2 regions of the Schaalia dentiphila ATCC 17982 genome follow, and region 1 is predicted to be linked to the other one. Evidence: riboswitches for the same ligand, from Rfam matches in the RefSeq annotation. Region 1 holds a riboswitch; the other holds the start of a gene.
The links. Region 1 has a riboswitch for ZMP and ZTP ahead of glyA (serine hydroxymethyltransferase). Riboswitches for the same ligand answer to the same signal wherever they lie in the genome.
Positions count from the first base shown of each region.

Region 2: it holds a riboswitch for ZMP and ZTP, as region 1 does, so the genes downstream of both, purH (bifunctional phosphoribosylaminoimidazolecarboxamide formyltransferase/IMP cyclohydrolase) here and glyA (serine hydroxymethyltransferase) in region 1, are expected to answer to the same signal.

Region 1 covers NZ_DS264586.1:216,983-225,423, forward strand. Annotated here, with positions in the region: gene ACTODO_RS00920 (exodeoxyribonuclease III) at 1-658, opposite strand, end outside; gene ACTODO_RS00925 (bifunctional methylenetetrahydrofolate dehydrogenase/methenyltetrahydrofolate cyclohydrolase) at 788-1,696, opposite strand; gene glyA (serine hydroxymethyltransferase) at 1,699-2,982, opposite strand; ZMP/ZTP riboswitch at 3,022-3,106, opposite strand; gene ACTODO_RS00935 (sugar transferase) at 3,415-4,110, shown strand; gene ACTODO_RS00940 (WecB/TagA/CpsF family glycosyltransferase) at 5,013-5,801, opposite strand; gene ACTODO_RS10920 (fibrinogen-like YCDxxxxGGGW domain-containing protein) at 5,807-8,441, opposite strand, start outside.
Region 2 covers NZ_DS264586.1:2,354,708-2,363,148, forward strand. Annotated here, with positions in the region: gene guaA (glutamine-hydrolyzing GMP synthase) at 1-1,453, opposite strand, end outside; gene ACTODO_RS10135 (biotin transporter BioY) at 1,605-2,189, opposite strand; gene purH (bifunctional phosphoribosylaminoimidazolecarboxamide formyltransferase/IMP cyclohydrolase) at 2,337-4,181, opposite strand; ZMP/ZTP riboswitch at 4,205-4,289, opposite strand; gene ACTODO_RS10910 (hypothetical protein) at 4,293-4,433, opposite strand; gene ACTODO_RS10145 (cell division protein PerM) at 4,378-5,811, opposite strand; gene sucD (succinate--CoA ligase subunit alpha) at 5,885-6,805, opposite strand; gene sucC (ADP-forming succinate--CoA ligase subunit beta) at 6,832-8,019, opposite strand.

The DNA of each region.
Region 1 (8,441 bases):
ACCACGAGTAGGGGCCCTGCACATCGCCGGCCAGGTCGCGCACGGTATCGCGCCACCCCTCCTCCACCCACCGGTTGAGGAAGGCGATCTCCTCGTCGAGGACGCCGGCGCGCTTGTTGTGGTTCGGCTTCCAGTTCTTAATGTCAGCCTCCGAGCGCACGACGTTGAAGTCGCCGCACACGAGCGAGGAGATGCCACCGGCAGCCTCTTCGGCGATGAGCTCAGCCATGCGCGCGCCGATGCGGGGCAGGTGCGCCATCTTCGCCTCCTGCTTGGGAGTATCCTTCTCGCCCGAATGGAAGTAAGCGGAGACAACGCGCACGGGGGTGTCGCCGCCCTCGGGACGCACGACGGCCTCAAGCCAACGGCCCGAATCCACGTCCGTCTCGGCCTCATCGAGAATCAGGCGAGGCTCACCTTCCAAGACCGCGCGCCCGCGTCGCACTGCCACGCCTATACCCGCGCGCCCCTTGATACGACAGGGAACCCACACGCTCTCCCAGGCCTCGCCCATGATCTCACGAGAGATCTCCTCAGGCGCGCGCACCTCCTGCATGAGCAGCACATCCGTATCGCTTGCCTCCAGCCAGTCGAGGAATCCACGCTTGTGGGCGGCGCGGATGCCGTTCAGGTTCACGGTGGTCACCGTCAGAGTCATCGTTTTCTCCTTACGCGAGTTTTCTTCAGTCTAGAGGAACGAGGAGGCGCGGCGAGGAATGGACATCCTCACCGCGCCTCCGCTGCGTTCGCGCGCGACCTCCACGTTGACCGAGGCCACGCGCGCCTGTCAGTTTGCGCTGATTCCCGCCTGGCGTTCGGCTGCCTCGACGACGTTCGTCACCAGGAGGGCCCGCGTCATCGGGCCAACACCGCCGGGGTTGGGGCTGAGCCAGCTGGCCACCTCATCGACGCCGTCCGCGACGTCGCCCATCAGTCGAGCCTTGCCGTCCTCGCCCTGCACGCGGCTCACGCCGACGTCGAGGACGATGGCACCGGGGGCCACCATGTCGCGGGTGATAATCCCCGCGGAGCCCGCCGCGGCCACGATGACGTCCGCACGACGCACGTGATCAGCCAGGTCGGTCGTGCCCGTGTGGCACACGTCGACCGTCGCGTTCACTTCCTTGCGCATGAGCAGCAGGCCGATCGAACGACCCACGGTCACGCCTCGACCGATGACACACACGTTCTTGCCGGCCAGGTCGATCCCATGGCGTTCCATGAGCTCGATGACCGCGCGCGGCGTGCACGGCAGAGGCGAATCGATGGGCCCCGAGCCTCGCAACACGAGGCGTCCGAGGTTCATCGGATGCAGGCCGTCTGCGTCCTTCGCGGGGTCGATACGCTCCAGGACGGCGTTCGTATCGATGCCGCGCGGCAGGGGCAGCTGCACGATGTAGCCCGTGCAGGCAGGATCCGCGTTGAGCTGATCGATCGCGGCCTCCACCTGTTCTTGCGTCGCGTCGGCCGGCAGGTCCACACGGATCGACTCGGCGCCGATCTCAGCGCAATCGCGGTGCTTGCCGGCGACGTAGGCGACGGACCCGGGGTCCTCGCCCACGAGGATCGTGCCGAGGCCCGGGACAACCCCGGCCTCGCGCAGACGATCGACGCGCTCCTTCAGCTCCGCCTTAATGGCGGCAGCGGTCGCCTTGCCATCCAGGACCCCGGCGGGGCCCTCCCAGGGAGCCCTCACGATCAGAGCCCGGCGTACAGCGGGTGCTTGTCCGTCAGCTTCTTGACGCGGGCGCGCAGGGCGTCCACCTCAACGTTGCCGCCGGACGCCCCCTGAGACAGGGTCGTGCCAATGATGTCCGCAACCTCGGCGAAGTCCTCGGCGTCGAAACCACGCGTCGCAAGGGCAGGGGTGCCGATGCGCAGGCCCGAGGTGACGGCCGGCGGACGAGGGTCGAAGGGAACGGCGTTGCGGTTGACGGTAATACCGACCTCGTGCAGCAGATCCTCGGCCTGCTGACCGTTGAGCTCGGAATCAACCAGGTCAACGAGGACGAGGTGCACGTCGGTGCCGCCCGTGACCAGCTTGATGCCGGCCTTCTTCGCGTCGTCAGCGCCCAGGCGCTCGGCGATGATCTGCGCGCCCTCGAGGGTGCGGCGCTGGCGGTCCTTGAATTCGTCGGTCTGCGCGACCTTCATGGCGATGGCCTTCGCAGCGATCGCATGCATGAGGGGGCCGCCCTGCTGGCCGGGGAACACCGAAGAGTTCAGCTTCTTGCCCCACTGCTCGCCGCGCGAGGACAGGATCATGCCAGAACGAGGACCACCCAGGGTCTTGTGGACCGTCGTCGTCACCACGTCAGCGAAGGGGACGGGGTTCGGGTGCAGCCCCGCGGCCACGAGGCCCGCGAAGTGAGCCATGTCCACCCAGAGGGCGGCGCCGACCTCGTCCGCGATGTCGCGGAAGGCCTGGAAGTCAAGGTGACGCGGGTAGGCGGACCAGCCGGCGATGATGACGCGCGGACGCTCCGCGAGGGCAGCCTCACGGACCTTCTCAGGCTCGATGCGCATGGTCTCGCGGTCAACCTCGTAGGCGACGGCCTTGTAGTTCTTGCCCGAGAAGTTCAGGCGCATGCCGTGGGTCAGGTGACCGCCGTGAGCCAGCGACAGGCCGAGGATCGGGTCGCCGACGTTCGCCATAGCCATGAGTGCGGCGGCATTGGCCTGCGCACCGGCGTGGGGCTGAACGTTGACGTAGTCGCCGCCGAAAACCTGCTTCGCACGTTCGATGGCGAGAGACTCTGCGACATCCACGAACTCGCAGCCACCGTAGTAGCGGCGGCCCGGGTAGCCCTCGGCATACTTATTCGTCAGGACCGAGCCCTGCGCCTCGAGGACGGCGCGCGGGACAAAGTTCTCCGAGGCGATCATCTCAAGAGTGTCACGCTGGCGACCAAGCTCGGCGTCCAGAACGGCCTGAATCTCAGGATCCAGCTGCGCAAGTGTCATGTCATTGAGGGAATCCATGGGGTTCTCCTATTGATCATCCGATGATGGTTGGCAGTGGCCTCTAGCCCAGGCGGGCGGCTATCGATGCCGACGCGTCGCTCCCCGGTGGTGGCCCACCTGTTCGCCAGTCACGACACGCTTACCAGTCTATCGCTCGGCGGTTTTGCGCGCATTCTGCCATGGTGTCAGCAAGCTACCAGCCGGTCATGCAACGTTCAGGTCTGACTTGCACAACTCGTCAGGTGTACGAAATCACAGCCCTCTTTCGCTTGTACTTAACCTTTTGGTTAGCAACCAAGCTAACCATGTGGATAGACTAGGGTTAACACCTAACGGTGACTGAGTTGCACCAGGGACGTTTGCCTAGCAGACATCCCAGTCCAGAGCGGTTTTCCGCCTCTAACCGACATGCAGCATTTGAGTTTGATGAAGTTGAAGGAAGGCGCACAGATGACAACATTGACGAAGCCCACCGCACGAGCCGCATCCACGGCTCACGCATTCGAGCACGCGTCGGATCTTGCCGCCTCCGCCGACAACGCCATCAAGCGCATGTGCGACATTTTCGCAGCTCTTTTCGGCATTATCCTGCTGACCCCGCTGTGGATCATTGTCGCCGCGATGGTGCACCTGAACGACGGAGGCCCCGTTTTCTTCACTCAGGAGCGCGTCGGCCTCAACGGCAAGACTTTTACCATGTTTAAGTTCCGCACCATGCGTGTGGACGCCGAAGAGCTCAAGGCCTCCCTCATGGAGGCCAACGAGGCCGACTCCTCCGCCGGAAATTCGATCATGTTTAAAATGGCCAATGATCCGCGCATTACGCGCATCGGAGCCTTCCTGCGCAAGACGTCGATTGACGAGCTGCCCCAGCTATTCAACGTCCTGCGTGGCGACATGTCCCTCGTGGGCCCGCGCCCCCCGCTCCCCAGCGAGGTCGCACAGTACGAACCCCGCGTGATGGGTAAGTTCGCCGTCCGCCCCGGCATCACCGGCCTCTGGCAGATCTCCGGCCGCTCGAACCTCTCCTGGGATGAGACCGTCCACCTGGACCTCTCCTACGCCCAGCACCGCTCCCTCACCCTCGACGCGTGGATCGTGCTTCAGACCATCCCCGCGATCCTGCGTCACGAGGGGGCCTACTAAGCCTTTCCTCTCTGTGTGTGATTAGGTGTGGCCCGAGCCAATTGGCTCGGGCCACACCTTTATCTTTCACGCCCCACCACGGCCGCACATCACCGCAACCACTGGGCAATTCACACTGGCTTGGACAGCGCGGCGAGGCCCCATCGCAGTACCTCACGGCAGTGCTCACACAATGAGCAGTTCATAAGTCTCACGAGAGTTTGACACCGGCACACAGGAGCACCCTTTGCCACCCGCATCACAGGGATCCGTCACCCCCTCATAATGGTTTGTGTGGGCTACATCATTCACTGCATAACCCTTTCAAGCATCCATCCAGAAGCGTTGTGAGACACGCTCAGCGCCACTCCCCCTTCCCCACGCGCGTCCCTCGTGCACTCCCGAAAGCCGACCAGGCACTCACACGAAAGAGACCCTGGCCTGCGAGCGCGCACCTTCACGCAAACCCTGTTGGTGACCAAGCTTCGAGACACAGGACTACAGGATTGACCGATAAGAGCCTCGCGCCCCACTTGCCGCGGGCATGGGCCGGGAGGATATGCCATAACGATGCGGATAGGTTATGGCGATCTGGATAGGTTGGAGCGATCTGGATAGGTTGGAGCGATCTGGATAGGTTGGAGCGATCTGGATAGGTTGGAGCGATCTGGATAGGAAAATAACCTATCCAGAACTGCCGTTCCTATCCAGAACAACCCGTTGCAGTCGCCTGAAGCGCACGTCGCCAGATACGGGGGGGCTGACCACACTAGGCGCACACAATGCCAGATGACAGCAGGTAGAAACAACAGCCCCTACGCGCCAGCAGCCTTCACGACCCACCAGTGGGCAGCGCCAGCCTATTCGGCAACGTGGAGGAGGCCGGACCCCTGCGGGTCCGGCCTCCTCCACAACGACTAGCGTCAACCTCGGTCAGCGAACGTCACGCCACCGACCAGTCCGAGATCGTCGAAGCTACCCATTGCCTCGAGCCGCGAGATGAGCTCGGGCGCGTGAGCGACGAAGTCGAGGGCTTCGACGGTGTAGCGCTTGATGAGCCGCTTGGGCTCGTGCGCGATGCGCCAGGCCCACCCGAGGCGGGCGGCGTGCACCCAGGTCGGGAAATAGTCGTCGGCAGCGCGCGCGTACTGGTCGATCCAACCGCCCGCAGTGCACACGGATACCTCGGGCAGGAGGTCGAGAACGAACGACGCGACGACCTCCTGGAGGCCGGCCCCCAGGCCGACGATCACGAGGCGCGGATCGAAGGCAGTGAGCACCGAAGGATCGGCCTTCAGCCGACGAAGCCCCTCATACCCGTCAATGACCTGTACATCGAAGCGATGCAGGCGCTCGGCTGCGGCCTGACCGGCCTCGGGCACAGCCCCGATGAGGGTAATGCGGGTGCCATCCTCAAGGCGTTCGAAGACGTGCGGCAGGACGAGGTCCGCAGAGGTGCGGGCGACCTCGTGGCCTGCTGCGCGCAGACGCATCTGCAGGAGGGTCCCATCGAAGCCGACGGTGTGCATGCGGGCAAGCGCACGGAAGTCGGCATGCAGGAGGGACCAGTGGTTGAGCCACGTGGTCGTGTGCCCTCGAGTGAGCACGCGCTGTGCCATCGCGTCGAACGCGGGATCGGTCGCGGGGGCGCCGACCGCGCCGGCGGCTTCGGGTTCAGCCTCGCCGCCGGCGGGAGTTGACGTCGCGGTCATGGAGATCACCTCACCAGGCTTGCCTTGAGATCGAAGGTTACGGATGCCGCATTCGCGTAGTTGGCGTGCGTTTCAACCGCGACACGGTTGACGCCGTCCCTGAGCACCTTGCGAGGCACCGCGATGCGCACAATGTTGTTCTTCGCCGTAGCGAGGCCCACGTTGGAGGAGGCTCGCGTACTGGCGTCGATCGTGCCTTCGGGCATGTTCACGCGCTTGATTTCGGTGCCGTTGATGTAGATGACTGCACCATCGTCAACGCGGACGTTGAGAATGACCTCGAAGTCAGCGCTGAGGGTACCGAAGTTGACGTCACGCACGAAGTAGTTCGTGATGGCTCGGTCCGCTGCCGGCAGCGTGAAGGGCGTACCGGCGTCACGGTCACCCCAGCCAAGCGGGCTGGCGCCGTGCTTCCACGAGGACAGGTCGGCGGTGGAGTTCCACGCCGGGTCCGGAGTTTCCTTGGAGTTCCAGTAGTTCCAGTACATGCCGGGGTACAGGAAGTTACCGAGGTTCATCGCGGAGACATCGAGCACCTCGAGGGGCTTGTCCGGGTCGGGCGTGAGCGGAAGGTCCGGCTGCGGCTGGGGCGCCGGCTCCGGATCGGGCTCGGGCTCGGGTTCCGGAGTAGGCTCGTCGCCCTTGGTGACGACCTTGACCATACCGTCGATGGTCATCGACGAGCTGGAGCGGTAGTTCAGGTGCGTTTCGACGGCCAGCGTGTTCGTACCGGCGACCAGCTTGTCCGCGGGGACGAATACCAGCTGTCGGTCGGCGCGCGCGGCGGGCGTCGAGACGGACGCGTTCGCGAAGGTCGAGGCGTCAACCGTTCCATCGTCCATACGCTGGCGGGCTACTTCGTTGCCGTTGACGTACACCACGGCTCCGTCGTCGGCCGTCACGGCAACGTTCACGCCGACGATGGCGGTCGGGTCAGCGACCGTGAAGTTGATGCGCGCGTAGGTGGTGACAGGGCGGTTCTTGGCCGCGCCCGGGGTCAGTGTCGTGTTGATTCCAGGGCCACCGTAGCCGATCGGCGAGGCACCGCGACTCCAGGCGGAGTCGTCGAACGAGGTCTGGGCCCAGTTCTCGGCGACCGGATCGGTCGACCAGTGGTACGCCCAGGCGTCATCCTCGTCGACGAGCAGCGTGGCACCGTCGGGCTGGGCGGGTTTGCCGTTGGAGTCGACCGTGTAGACGTGGGTCGAGGCACCGCGCAGGCCGTCGGAGGCCACCGCGCGCACGAAGAAGCGATTCTTGCCGCCCAAGGGAACGGTCACGGAGTTCGAGGTCGTGGTGGCGATCGGACGATCGTCACGCAGGATGTCGTAGGAGACGGCACCGGGCACGGAGGACCACTTGAGCGTGACTTCCTTGGAGTTGCCGTCGGAGGCGCGCAGGTTCGCGGGAACCGCGGGGGCGGTGGCATTGCGGGCGGGCATGCGCACAAAGCCACCGGACCACTGGCCCGAGGTCAGCGACGTGTAGGAGTAGTTGAAATCGCCGCCGGCCCACAGGGCACCGTCGTCAGCCATTTCGAGGGCCCACGCGCCGCTGGAGCGCAGGGAGCCGAGGCGGTAGGGGGTCCAACCGAGCTGGCGGCCCGTGGCCTCGTCCCAGCCGCCGACCCACTGAATCTCGTCGGCTCGCGTCCACGTGGTGCCCAGCGTCAGGTACTGGTAGGCATCCTGGAAGGCGTAGTCGGAGCAGTGGCACGACGCGTAGACGACGCCAGTGGCGGACCGGGTGCTGGCTTGAAGGTCACCGCCGTTGTACATGGTGATGGAGCCCGAGGTGCGCGTCATCGTGTCGGAGTTGTAGCCGAAGAGCGAGTGCTGCGAGCCACCGAAGTAGACGCGGCCGTTGGCGGCCGTCACGGTCTGCTGGTACTTGCCGATCAGGTAGGAGTGACGGAAGGTCCAGGACTGGTCGAGTTCGGCGCCGGCTGCCGTGGACAGGCGGCCAGCGTTTTCGACGACGCGGTCGTGGGCTCGGGTGAAGTAGCCGGCCGCGTAGTAGTAGGCCTCGTTCTCGTCGACGTCGATATCGATGACGGAGCCGTTGAACTCGGGGTTCCACGAGCGGTCGGGCTTGCCATTGATGTCGAGGCGGGCGCCGTTACGGGCGTAGGTCCACGACGCGCCGTTGCCCTGGAAGTGCGTGAAGATACCGCCCAGATAGATGTGTTCGTTGATGATCTTGATGGACTTGACCGAGACACGGCCACCGTTGGTGCCGGTGCGCGCCTGCAGGGTCCACGACGGGTCGATCTGGCCGGTCGCAGGGTCGATCAGAACGGTGCCAACGTGGGTCTCACCGTTGACCTTTGTGAAGTCGCCGGCCACGAGAAGCTTGCCGTTGGGCAACTCAACGAGGTCCTTGACCTGGTTGTTGAAGGAGAACGTCTGACCGTTCCACTCCCCCGTCGTCGCATCGAAGCCGGCGAGACCACTGGAGGCGATCTCCTGGCCGTTCTTGCCTTTCTTCACGCCGGTGAAGTTACCGCCCACGTACATCGTCGAGCCGATCTGCTCGAAGGCCTGAACCTGGATGTTACCTTCCTGGACGGAACCGTTGAGGTTGCCGGCCACGCCCCAAGACATCGGGGACGCGAACTCGGAAGCGGTAGCCTTCTGCATC
Region 2 (8,441 bases), 2.1 Mb from region 1:
CGTCGTAGGGCAGGCGCGTCCAGTCGGCCGTCATCGCATCCTCGGAGGAGACGGGACGCAGCACGATCGGGTGACCGTAGGTGCGGCCGTCACCCTGGACGCCCACGGAACGAACGTCGGCGAGCAGGACGACCGGGCACTGCCAGATCTCCTGATCCAGGCCGGCCGCCGTGAGCTCCTCGCGGGCGATCAGGTCGGCGGCGCGCAGGATGTCCAGGCGCTCGCGCGTGACCTCGCCGATGATACGGATGCCGAGGCCGGGACCCGGGAACGGCTGACGGTTCACCAGGTAGTTGGGCAGGCCCAGTTCACGGCCAACCGCGCGTACCTCGTCCTTGAAGAGAGTGCGCAGGGGTTCAACCAGCTCAAAGGTCATGTCCTCGGGCAGGCCGCCCACGTTGTGGTGACTCTTGATATTGGCTGCACCCTCGCCTCCGCCTGACTCGACGACGTCGGGGTACAGGGTGCCCTGGACGAGGAACTTGACCTCGCCACCAGCGGCGCCCACCTCCTCGATGACCTGCTTCTGGGCGGCCTCGAAGGAGCGGATGAACTCGCGGCCGATGATCTTGCGCTTCGCCTCGGGCTCGGTGACGCCAGCCAGGGCGGACAGGAAGCGTTCGGACTCGTCGCACGTGATGACGCGGATGCCCATGCCGCGCGCGTAGTCGTTCTCGACCTGCTCGCGCTCGCCCGCGCGCAGCAGGCCGTGATCGATGAAGAAACAGGTCAGCTGGTCGCCGACAGCCTTGTGCACGAGCGCCGCCGCGACGGAGGAGTCCACGCCCCCGGATAGTGCGCAAATGACCTGCGCATCGCCGACCTGCTCGCGGATCTTCGCAACCTGCTCGTCCACGATGGAACCGGCGGTCCACGTCGGCTCCAGGCCGGCCCCCTCGTAGAGGAAGTTCTTCAGTGCGTCCTGGCCGAACTGGGAGTGCCCCACCTCGGGGTGCCACTGCAGGCCGTAGAGGCGACGCTCACGCGACTCGAAGGCCGCAACTGGGGTCTCGGTGGTGGAGGCGGTAACGGTGAAGCCCTCGGGCGCACCCTGGACGGCATCGCCGTGGCTCATCCACACGATCTGGTCGTCGGGGGTGCCCCCGAACAGGCAGGAGTCACCGGAGACAGAAGCCTCGGTGTGCCCGTACTCGCGGGTGCCCGTGCGACCGACGGTGCCACCCAGGGCGTGTGCCATGGTCTGGAAGCCATAGCAGATGCCCAGCACGGGCACGCCGGCCTCGAAGATCGCGGGATCGACGGAGGGAGCACCCTCCTCGTACACGGAGGACGGGCCGCCGGACAGGATGATGGCGGCGGGCTCCTTGGCGAGCATGTCCGCCACGCTCATAGTGTGGGGGACGATCTCGGAGTAGACGTTAGCCTCACGTACGCGGCGCGCGATCAGCTGGGCGTACTGAGCGCCGAAGTCGACGACGAGGACGGGATGCATGTCAGAAGCGTTCACCCTGCCAATGGTACCCGCGCGCGCCCCGCCCCGTCGTGCTCCATTACGCATGTCACCACTGCGGACGCCGGATACGGCGACGGCCCCGCCCCCGGGTGGGGACGAGGCCGACTCACGTTGCGCTCGAGCGCGCGGCTCAGCGGAAGATGGAGCGCAGCACCGGGAAGGCGCCGGTGGCCACGGCGGCCTTGACCAGGTCGCCGATGATGAAGGGCACGAAGCCCTTCATCAGACCCTGTTCGAGGGTCATGTGCGCGAAGGGGATCATCCAGGCCAGGCCAAGGATGTACACGGAGAACAGGGACACGACGGCGGTCGGCGCCATGGTGGCAATGCGACGGTCGGCGCCGCGCTGGGCCGCCACGCCGGCGATCGCGGCGACGAGGAGGTAGCCGAGGATGTAGCCGAAGGACGCGAAGGCCCAGCCGACGTTCGTGCCGGTGAAGACCGGGACGCCCGCAATGCCGAGGAGGGCGTACGCAGCGACCGAGACGAGGCCTCGGCGCGCGCCGAGGGTCGTGCCAACCGAGAGGGCGCCCAGCGTGCCGAGCGAGACGGGCACAGGCGTGAAGGGCAGCGGGATCGAGATGCGGGCGAGGACGATCATGGCGATCGTGCCAGCCGCCACCAGGGCGATCTCGCGGGCGATCGTGCCACCGAGGCGATCGGCGAGAACGCGGTTCTCACGCGCGGCGACGGGGGAAGCGGTCAGGGTGGTCATACGACACCTTTCAACAGGGCTAACAGCCTTTCATTCAACAATTGAACAATATGCTGTCCACCACTCCCTGTCAAGCACACGGGCGCAGATCTCAGGGGGCGAGCGCCACACCGGCGCTCGCCCCCTGGTGCCCATGAGCGGGAATGATCAGTGCGCGAAGTGGCGCGTGCCCGTCAGGTACATCGTGATGCCCGCAGCGTTCGCCGCGTCAATCGACTCCTGGTCACGCACCGAGCCGCCGGGCTGAACGACAGCCTTCACGCCCGCATCGATGAGCACCTGCAGGCCATCCGCGAAGGGGAAGAACGCATCCGACGCGGCGACCGCGCCAATGGAACGCTGCTCGGGAGCATCACCCACGACCTCGGAGGCGCGAGCGCCGCCCGCGCTGTCCACGTTGGACGCCGCCGCGTCACCCGTCGAGCGCGAGCCCAGCGTGTTCGCACGCTCAACCGCCAGCTTGCAGGAGTCCACGCGGTTCACCTGGCCCATGCCAACACCCACCGAGGCGCCGTCCTTGACCAGCAGGATCGCGTTCGAGCGCACCGCGCGCACCGTGCGCCACGCGAACTCCAGGTCCGCCAGCGTCGCCTCGTCGGCGGGAGCACCTGCCGCAAGCGTCCAGTTCTCCGGGGAATCGCCGGGCGCGTCAATATCGTCGCGCTCCTGGACCAGCAAGCCGCCGCTGATCTGCTTGAACTCGTACGAGCCGCGAGCCGGGGGCTCAACCTGCAGAACGCGCAGGTTCTTCTTCGCACTCAGCACCTTGAGCGCACCCTCCTCGTAATCGGGGGCCAGCACAACCTCGGTGAAGATCGGGACGATCTGGCGGGCCAGCTCCACGCTCACCGGGCGGTTCACGGCGATCACACCGCCGAACGCCGACACGGGGTCGCAGGCGTGCGCGAGGCGGTGCGCCTTGGCCACGTCGTCAGCCACCGCAATGCCGCAGGGGTTCGCGTGCTTGATGATCGCGACGCAGGGGCGCTCATGATCGTAGGCGGCGCGCAGGGCGGCGTCACCATCCGTGTAGTTGTTGTAGCTCATGGCCTTGCCATGCAGCTGGCGCGCATTCGCAATGCCCGAGGCCAACGCCTCGTCGTCGGCCTCCTCGTCCTCGAAGGACTCGTCGATCTCACGGTACACGGCCGCACCCTGGTGCGGGTTCTCGCCGTAGCGCAGCGACTCCACGCGCTCGAACGCGTCGGCGACGAACACGGGCATGCCCGAGGCCTGCCCCTCCTCCTCCTCGGGGGCCTTCACCACGTAGTCTTCCTCGGTCTGGTAGCCCAGCGACTCCAGGAACGCAGCGTCGGAGGCGTCCAGGTGAGTCTCGGCGGCATCGTCGAGGGTCTCGCGCACGTCCTCGAGGTCCAGCTCGTCAGCCAGCCAGCCGGCGATCGCTAGGTCGTAGGTCGCCGTATGGGCGAAGGCCTCGGCGGCCAGCACGCGGCGCTGCTCGAGGGTGAAGCCCTCCCCCGCCACGGCCTCGGCCACATCCGCGTAACGCTCCGGAGAGGTCACGACCGCGACCGACGGATGATTCTTCGCGGCGGCTCGCACCATGGAAGGGCCACCGATGTCAATCTGCTCGACACACTCGTCGAAGGACGCGCCCGACGCAACCGTGTCCTGGAAGGGGTACAGGTTGCACACGACCAGGTCAAACGCCTGGATACCGAGCTGCGCGATCTGCTCGCGGTGCGCGGCCTTACGCTGATCGGCCAGGATGCCGGAATGGATGAAGGGGTGCAGGGTCTTCACTCGGCCCTCGAGCACCTCGGGGAAACCGGTCACGTCGTCGACCGGGGTCACAGCCACGCCAGCGGCCGCGATGCGGGCAGCCGTGGAGCCGGTGGAGACGATCTCCACGCCGGCCTCGCCAAGGGCGCGAGCAAGGTCCTCCAAGCCCGTCTTGTCATACACGGAGATCAGTGCCCGCTTGATGGGGCGCACGTCGATGGGTTCCAGGTTGTCCAGGGAGACGGACATAGTTCCTCCAGGTTGAGACCAAACCCAGGCGCCCAGGCGGGCGACGCCTCGCGGGAAATGCGGCCGCTCCCCGGTGGTCATCCACCCTCGCCAGTCGCGGCGTCTCCCAGTCTAGTTCAGGCCCTCGCGCCGCGTCGCCTTCGTCTCGGGGTCTTCCGCGTCACCTTCGGCCTCGACCGCTTCGCTGCCCGCAGCGTCATCGGCGGCGGTTTCGCTGGTCTCCTCGGGCTTCTCGTCCACTTCTCCCCCCATCGGCCACCGCTTCGAGATCCTCAGCCCCGGCCTCGTCGGCGCTTGCTTCCGTGTCGCCCACCTCAGCGGGATCGGAAGCCTCAGCCCAGGCCTCGTCCATCGTCGAGGCAGCGGCTCCCACGCGGGATGCACGCTCGGCGGCGCGGCGGCGCAGGGCCTCGCCCTCGTTGCGTACGCGACCGGCGCCCTCGCCGAGGAGGGCACGGGTCGTCGGGTGGGTCGCCAGGGCGATGATCAGCGCGGGCAGGGCGATCTCGAGCACGAGGGCGAGCGTCGCCCACCCCACGCGCGGGCCCATCAATGCGAGGCGCACGGAGCCCATGCTCATCGTCGCGCTCCACATCCACAGGGCCGTCACCGACGCGGTGATCAACGAGGCCAGGACCCCCTGAGCGGTCTGGTGCAGCAGGTGCTCACGACGGAACCAACGAGCCGCGACGAAACCGAGGCCGATACCCAGCGCGATCGGCGCGAGGAGCACCCACATACCGGGAGCGGTCTGTGGGACGGCACCCAACAGCGGAATCGGCGGGATCGGCCCGGAGCCGACAACCATCGGCGAATGCAACGAATCCGTCGCCGTCAAGAAGCCTGCGCCCGACCACCAGGAGGCCACCCACGCCATGATCGTCGGCGCAAACAGCGCCTGCCCGCCGACGATGAACGACGTATCCACGGCCGATGACGCACCCAGGAGCTCCAGAATGCCCGCCATACGGCTCCACCCCGCGACGAGCGCAATGACCGAGGCGACGAATGAGGCGGCCGCGAGGACCACCACAGACAGGCCACCCAGCTTCAGGCCACCCGAAATCCAGTGCTGCATCGACGGTGCCTCATGGTCGCGCGAATAGCCCGAGGCGACGAACCACACCGAGCCGATCAGCGGGATCAACACGCCGCCGATCGTGCCCGTCCACCAATGCGAATGAATACCGGAAGCCCCCGCCAGGAGCCACGAAGTCAGCAGGAAGCCAGGCACGGCAAACAGCGCGGCACTGCGCGGATAACCCGCCGTCGTGCGTAGCAGAATCCGCACCAACACGACCAGCAGAGCACCCATCAGCGTCGGGATCGCGCGATAGTGCACGTCACCCACGACCGACGTGCCGCCAATGACGGCGGCCCACAGGTCCCCGCCCAGGCCGAGCGCGTCGCGCGGCGTCGTGTCATTCATCCACGAGTTCGATCGCAGCGTCAGATAGGCGATCATCGTGAACACCGTGATCAGACCCCAGCCCGCGAAGGCCGCCTCAACTCCCGCGAGCACACCGCGCGCCCACCCCTGCGGGACAGCCACACGGATCGTCGCTCGATCCGCCACGTACGTGGTCGTGGTTCGCCGGGGACTGGGTACTTCTCTGATGCGCTCGCTCACAGGCCCATAGTGTCAGAATCGGCCCGGGGCCGCGACGCTGCGCGCCGACCCCGGGCCGATTTGTGCTGTGACGTTAGCGCGAGAGGATCTCGCGCGCGATCTGCGCTGTCTGCGAAGGAGTGCGCCCCACGCGCACGCCCACGGCCTCGAGCGCCTCCGCCTTCGCGGCAGCGGTGCCGGACGAGCCGGATACGATCGCACCGGCGTGCCCCATGGTCTTGCCCTCGGGGGCCGTGAAGCCCGCGATGTAGGCGACGACGGGCTTCGTCATATTCTCCTGGATCCAGGCGGCCGCGCGCTCCTCGGCGTCACCGCCGATCTCACCAATCATGATGACGAGGTCCGTGTCGGGGTCCGCCTCAAAAGCCGCCAGCGCGTCGATGTGGGTGGTGCCCACGACCGGGTCGCCGCCGATACCCAGGCACGTCGTGAAGCCAAAATCGCGCAGCTCGTACATGAGCTGGTAGGTCAGCGTGCCCGACTTCGAGACAAGGCCGAGGCGTCCCGGTCCCGTGATGTCCGCCGGAGTGATACCCAGGTTCGCCTGCCCGGGCGAGATGATGCCGGGGCAATTCGGGCCGATCAGGCGCACGCCCGCCGCGAGCGCGCGCTCGACGACGATCGTGGAATCCTGCACGGGGATGCCCTCGGTGATGAGGACGATCGTTTCGATGCCCGCGTCGATGGCCTCGAGGGCGGCTCCCTTCGCGAAGGCCGGGGGCACGAAGATGACGGAGGCGTTCGCGCCGGTGGCCTCGCGGGCCTCGGCAACCGTGCCGAAGACGGGGACCTCAACCTGGCCGTCGGTCACCTTGTCGGCGCCCGGGCCGTAGCCCTGCACGTCGAAGGTGACGGTCGTGCCGGCCTTGCGCGGGTTCGTGCCGCCCACGATGGCCGTGCCGGCACTCAGCATGCGCTGGGTGTGCTTGCGGCCCTCGGCGCCAGTCATGCCCTGGACGATGACCCGGGTGTCAGAGTTGACGAAGATAGTCATGGTGTTCTCCTGCGATTCTCGGGTCGTTACTTCGACGAGGCCTGGGCTGCGAGCTCAGCTGCACGCCGGGCCGCGCCGTCCATTGTTTCTTCCATGTGGACGAGCGGGTGCGCAGCCTCGGCGAGAATCGCGCGGCCCTCCTCGACCTTGTTGCCGTCAAGGCGCACGACGAGAGGCTTCGAGGCCGCGTCGCCCAGCGTCTCGAGCGCACCGATGATGCCTCGGGCGACCTGGTCACAGGCGGTGATGCCACCGAAGACGTTGACGAACACGGAGCGCACCTGCTCGTCGCCGAGGATGATGTCCAGGCCCTTCGCCATGACCTCGGCAGAGGCGCCGCCGCCGATGTCGAGGAAGTTCGCGGGCTTCATGCCGCCGAACTCCTCGCCGGCCATCGCGACCACGTCGAGCGTCGACATGACCAGGCCCGCGCCGTTACCGATGATGCCGACCTGGCCCTCCAGGCGCACGTAGTTGAGCCCGGCTGCCTTCGCGGCGGCCTCGCGCGGATCCTGCGCGGCCACGTCCACCAGCTCGGCGTGGCCGGGGTGACGGAAGCGGGCGTTGTCGTCGAGGGTGACCTTGCCGTCAACCGCCCACACGGAGCCGTCGGGGCTGGAGACCAGCGGGTTGACCTCGACCAGGGTCGCGTCCTCATCACGGTAGACGGTCCACAGGGTTTCGAGGACGGGGGCGATGGCCTCGGCCGTTTCCTCGTCGAAGCCCGCTTCCTTGGCGATGTGGCGGGCGACCTCGGCGTCGATACCAACGGTGGGATCGAGGGGGACGCGCGCGAGAGCCTCGGGGCGCTCCTTGGCGAGGGTCTCAATGTCCATGCCACCTTCGCGCGAGCACATCGCCAGGTGGCGGCGGTTCGAGCGGTCCAGCAGGATCGAGAAGTAGTATTCGGCGGCAATGTCCGCGCCGGACGCGATCATGACCTTCTTGACAATGTGGCCCTTGATATCGAGGCCGAGGATCGCCTCAGCCTTCTCATAGGCCTCGTCGGCGGTGTGGGCGAGCTTGACGCCGCCGGCCTTGCCGCGGCCGCCGGTCTTCACCTGCGCCTTGACGACCAGCAGCAACGCACCGTCCGCCAGGAGCTCGCGCGCACCCTCGCGCGCCTCTTCGGGGGTTGACGCCAGGCGATAGTCGAGCACGGGCACGCCGTGCTCCTTGAACATCTGCCGGGCCTGGTACTCGTAGAGATCCACCTTATTCCCTCCGTTGAACGTGGTGTGGTCAGCGCAATAATTCTAACGTGCGACCGGCGTCAACGCGCCATTTCCTCCCATTATCAAGGCTTGTCACAACCTTGACCGTAGAGCCACTTCCTTTTGTCAACGCTTTGCGTTGCGGGGTCAGTTGCTGGGGTCGGTGGGACGCGCAGGGCGTCGTAGCACCAGCGGTGCACCGCTTTTCGCCCGCTACGCAGCTGTACGACACGAGCGGCAGGTCCTTCAATCTCGGCGAGCATGGACGTAGCTCCCATATCCGTGAGGCCCAGTGCGTGGCGAATCGACACACTTTGTCGCGCACGTTAACCCACCTGGTGGAGCGTGGGCGGCAGCGCCCAGCCGCCACCAGGTGGGTTTAGCTGTGCATTGAAGGGTTAACACTGCCAGTAGATGGGCCC